2 regions of the Actinoplanes sp. NPDC000266 genome follow, and region 2 is predicted to be linked to the other one. Evidence: riboswitches for the same ligand, from Rfam matches in the RefSeq annotation. Region 2 holds a riboswitch; the other holds the start of a gene.
The links. A riboswitch is a leader RNA that binds a small molecule or an ion and turns the genes downstream of it on or off. The one in region 2 is predicted to bind cobalamin.
Positions count from the first base shown of each region.

Region 1 (2,454 bases), on a different contig from region 2:
CCGAGGTGGTGAGCACCACCCAGCGGCTGCGCCTGAGCGCCGACGTGGCCCGCGCGGCCGGGCTCGACCCGGCCACCCCGCTCATCATCGGGGCCGCCGACGGGCCGCTGGCCAACCTCGGCGTGGGGGCCACCCCGGCCGGGGTGGCGGCCATCTCGCTCGGCACCAGCGGCGCGCTGCGCACCGTGGTCGACCGGCCCACGGCCGACAAGGCGGGGCGGCTGTTCTGCTACGCGCTGACCGACGACCGGTGGGTGATCGGCGGCGCCGTCAACAACGCCGGGTCCGTCGTGCGGTGGGCCGGTGAGAGCTTCGCGGGCGGCTTCGAGCGTCCCGGCGCCGAGGGTGAGGACGCCGACGAGCGCGACGCCGCCCTGCTCATCGAGGCCCAGGAGGTCGCGCCGGGCAGTGACGGGCTGCTCTGCCTGCCGTACCTGCTGGGGGAGCGGGCGCCGTGGTGGCGTTCCGGGCTGCGCGGCGCCTACCTGGGGTTGCGGCGCGAGCACGGGCGGGCCCATCTGGTGCGCTCGGCCGTCGAAGGGGTCTGCCAGCAGCTCGCGCTGGTGCGCGACTCTTTCACGGCCGAGGGCATCCCGGTCACCGAGGTGCGGGCCACCGGCGGGGCGGTCGCCTCCGAGCTGTGGGTGGGGGTGCTCGCGGCCGCGCTCGACCTGCCGGTGTCGGTGGCCGACACCCCGGAGGGCACGGCGCTCGGCGCCTGCCTGCTCGCGCGGCACGCGCTGGGAGAGCTGCCCGACCTCGACCACGCGGCCGCGCTCATCCCGATCGGCGAGCCGACCGTTCCCGACCCGGGGAACGCGGAGCTCTACGCCCGGCTGCGGCCGCTCATCGAGACATCGGCGCTGGCCGTGCTCGACGTGGTCAAGGAACTCGACCGGCTCGCGCCGCAGCCGATCCCGGACACCGAAAAAGCGGTGAGCGACACCCCGCGTTGACGGCGCGGTTCGCCGTAGGAAAGCATTGCCCACGAGCGGTAGCGGAGGAACCCGGTGGAAATCCGGGACGGTCCCGCCACTGTGACCGGGGAGCGATCCGCCGAGAAGCCACGGCCGGCCAGGCCGGAAGGCGTGCGGGGAGCGCTGATCCGGGAGTCAGGAGACTCCGGCCGCTCGTGTCACTCATCGTGCGGGCGTGGACACCCGCACAGAAGGGATCCGCGTGACGCCGTACCCGTTCTCGGCCGTTGTCGGCCTGGCCGACCTTCGACTTGCCCTGCTGCTCACGGCCGTTTCGCCCGCCGTCGGCGGGGTGCTGGTCCGAGGGGAGAAGGGCACCGCCAAGAGCACCATCGTGCGGGCCCTGGCCGCCCTGCTGCCCGAGGTGGCGGTCGTGCGCGGCTGCCGGTTCGCCTGCGATCCGGCCGCGCCCGACCCGGAGTGCCCGGACGGGCCGCACGCGCCCGACAGCCCCCGGTTCCGCCGGCCGGCCACTCTGGTCGAGCTGCCGGTCGGCGCCACTGAGGACCGCGTGGTGGGCACGCTGGACATTCAGCGGGCGCTGGCCGACGGGGTCAAGGCGTACGAGCCGGGACTGCTCGCCGGGGCGCACCGGGGTGTGCTCTACGTCGACGAGGTCAACCTGCTCCCCGACCACCTGGTCGACCTGCTGCTCGACGCGGCCGCGATGGGCCGGGCCCACGTGGAGCGCGACGGGGTGTCGGTCAAGCACGCCGCCCGGTTCCTGCTGGTCGGCACCATGAACCCCGAGGAGGGCGAGCCGCGCCCGCAGCTCGTCGACCGGTTCGGCCTGGTGGTGACGGTGGCGGCGCCCCGCGACGCGGCCGACCGGGCCGAAGTGGTGCGGCGGCGGCTGGCCTACGAGGCCGGCCCGGACGGGTTCGCGGCCCGCTTCGCCGGCGACGAGCGCGAGCTGGCGGCCCGGATCGCGGCCGCCCGCGAACGCCTGCCCCAGGTTGCCCTGCCCGACCACGAGCTCGACCGGATCGCCCGGGTCTGCCTGGCCTATGGGGTCGACGGCATGCGCGCCGACATCGTGGTCGCCCGGTGCGCGGTCGCCCTGGCCGCCTGGCACGGCCGCGACGTGGTGAGCGCGGACGACGTACGGGACGCGGCCCGCCTCGCCCTCCCGCACCGGCGCCGCCGCGACCCGCTCGACCCGCCCGGCACCGACGAGGAGAAGCTCGACGAGGCCCTGGCCGAAGCGGAGGCCCAGCAGCAGGAAGCCGACCGCCAGGAGGCCGAGCGGCAGGAAGCGGAGCGCCAGGCTCAGCAGACCGGCGACGACACCGATCCCGACGACGACCCGACTCCACCTCCGGGCGGTGGCCCCGGTGACGGCGGGCCCGGCCCTGATGACCGAGGGCCGGCGCCGCGGCAGAGCGGTGACGCCGGGCCGGCGCCGCAGCAGGATCAGGCCGGGCAGCAGGATCAGGCCGGGCAGCAGGATCAGGCCGGGCAGCAGGATCAGGCCGGG
Region 1 covers NZ_JBIAZI010000008.1:200,736-203,189, reverse strand. Annotated here, with positions in the region: gene ACFY36_RS31275 (gluconokinase) at 1-956, shown strand, start outside; cobalamin riboswitch at 976-1,145, shown strand; gene ACFY36_RS31270 (VWA domain-containing protein) at 1,180-2,454, shown strand, end outside.
Region 1: linked by a shared signal. The riboswitch ahead of ACFY36_RS31270 (VWA domain-containing protein) and the one ahead of ACFY36_RS09355 (ABC transporter substrate-binding protein) in region 2 are both predicted to bind cobalamin.

Region 2 (2,454 bases):
CGCCGGCGAAGGAGAACCAGACCCAGCCGCCGAAGCTGTGCACCCCGAAGACCGCGATGCCGAGGACCACGGCCAGCGCCGCGCCGGCGTTCACGCCCAGCACCTCGGGGCCGGCCAGCGCGTTGCGGGTCAGCCCCTGGAGCAGCACGCCGGAGACGCCGAGCGCGGCCCCCGCCAGCAGGCCGACCAGGGTGCGCGGCACCCGCAGGTACTCCACGATCCGCTGCACGTCCGAGCCGTCCGGGTGCGTCCAGGTGCCGAGCGCCGCCCGTACGCCAATGGTCTGGTTGCCGAGCAGCACGGAACCGGCTGTGGCCGCCGCCAGCACGGCGACGGCCACGGCCAGGCCCAGGGCGCGCCGGCTCAGAACTTCTCCGGGTGCAGCAGTTTCGCCAGGTTCGCGACGGCGTCGGCGTTCCGTACGCCCGGGGTGACCTCGGCAAAGGTGACGGCGTAGATCCGGCCGTCGCGCACCGCGGGCACGTTGGCCAGAGCCGGGTCCTTCCTGAGCCCGTCGATGACCTCCTGGGCCCCGGACGGGCCGACGTCGGCGCCGCAGCAGGCCGGCACGACGATCACGTCGGGCCTGCGCTTGATGAGCTCCTCGGTGCCGACCCGGGTGAGCCGGCCGGGCACGTCGCCGAACGCCTGCGTGCCGCCGGCCTTCTCGATGATGGTGGTGGCGACGTCCCCACTGCCGAAGACGCGCAGCTCGCCGCCGCCGGGCCGGTTGAGCATGGCGACCCGGGGCTTCGTCACCCCGGCCAGCCTGCTCTCGGTGTCGGCGACGGTTTTCCTCATCTTCTCGACCAGGGCCCGCGCTTCGGCCGTACGGCCGAGGACCCGGCCCAGATCGGTGAGGTCGCCGTAGACGCTGTCGAGCGAGACGTCGTTGTCGGCCAGGTCCTTCTGGTCCTTGCCGTCGGCCGACGGGCAGTACTGGGTGAACAGGTACGACCCGATGCCGATCTTGTTCAGCTCGGCCCGCGTCCCGAGGCCCTCGGCGGTGAACGCGCCGGTGAAGCCGGAGACGACGAAGTCCGGATCGAGCCGCAGGACCTCCTCGCGGCTCGGGTACTCCTCGGGGTAGTAGGCCGTTGTGAACTGCGAGGCGTATTCGGGGAGCAGGGGATTGTCGAGGTAGGCGGCGCCGACCAGCTTGTCGCCGGCGCCGAGCGCGTACACGGCCTCGATGCCGTTGTGGAAAGCGGCGAAGATGCGCGCCGGCGGGGTGCCGGTGGGCACGGCGACGCCGCAGTTCTGGAGCGAAGCGGTGGCCGGCTTGTCCGAAGCTTCGGACGCGCCGCCACAGCCGGCTAGGAGACCCGCGGCCAGAACGGCAGCGAGCCAGGACAGAGGGGACCGTGAAGCGCGCACGCGCATCGGGACCACCTTCCAGCACCTCGTGGACGGGTCGTTGCGGTGCCGTGGCCGGTCTCCTGGCTGACGGGTGGCGCTCCGGCGGCCGGCCTTCCCAGGCTCACGCCCAGTGACCTCGCGGTGGCCTCCGGCATCCCGTTCACAGTGGCGAGGGCCGCGCCGGTCTCACACCGGCTTCCCGAACACCACGGCCCGACCACCATAGCCGCCCCGCCGCGCCATGATCATCCGGGGCGCGGGTCAGCGGATCGCGGCCAGCACCCGCTCCTCCAGGTCCTGCCAGACGACGCCGGCCTCGGCGAAACCGGCCTCGGTCAGCGCGGCCGTCTGGAACTCCAGCGAAGCACCGGTCCACTCGCGGGAACCCTCCGGCCACAGTTCGCGCCGCTCCTCGAGCGCCTGAGCCAGCTCCGGCCGTTCCCCGGCGGCGGCCCACCAGTCCGCCCACGAGTCGGCGCCGCCCTCGATCGCGGCCCGCTGCCGGGCCTCGTCGATCGCCACGCAGGCGGCCCGCAGCCGCCCACCGGCCGGCAGCGGCATGTAGTCGGCGTTGATCAGCACCCCGCCGTCGCGCAGCAGCCCCGCCGCGGCCCGGTAGACCCCGGCCAGATCGGCCGGCGACAGCCAGTGCAGAGCCGTGCTGGAGAGCACGGCGTCGAACGAGCCGGCACCGAGCGCCTCCGGCCAGGACGGATCACGCAGGTCGGCCCGCACCCACCGGAGCCGCCCACCCTGGTCACCGAGCGCACCTTCGCCGACCGCGAGCAGCACCGGGTCGACGTCGACGGCAACCGAGCGCCCCAGCGGGAAGCGGCTCAGGAACCGCTGGCTGATCGCCCCGGGCCCACAGGCGAGATCGAGCACGGTCAGTTCCGGCTCCGGCCGAACCCGCGCGAGCACGTCGAACATCACGTCGTACACGCGGTCACGCTGCTCGATGTAGACGCTCTGCTGGTCATCCCAGCGGCGCAGCAAGTCGATCATGCAGCCATCCTGCCAGCGCCCGCACACCCACACGCCCCACTGTGCGCCGAACGACAAACCTTCCGCCCAGCACGCGACAGCGAACTCCTT
Region 2 covers NZ_JBIAZI010000002.1:649,993-652,446, forward strand. Annotated here, with positions in the region: gene ACFY36_RS09350 (FecCD family ABC transporter permease) at 1-340, opposite strand, end outside; gene ACFY36_RS09355 (ABC transporter substrate-binding protein) at 364-1,383, opposite strand; cobalamin riboswitch at 1,413-1,585, opposite strand; gene ACFY36_RS09360 (class I SAM-dependent methyltransferase) at 1,621-2,364, opposite strand.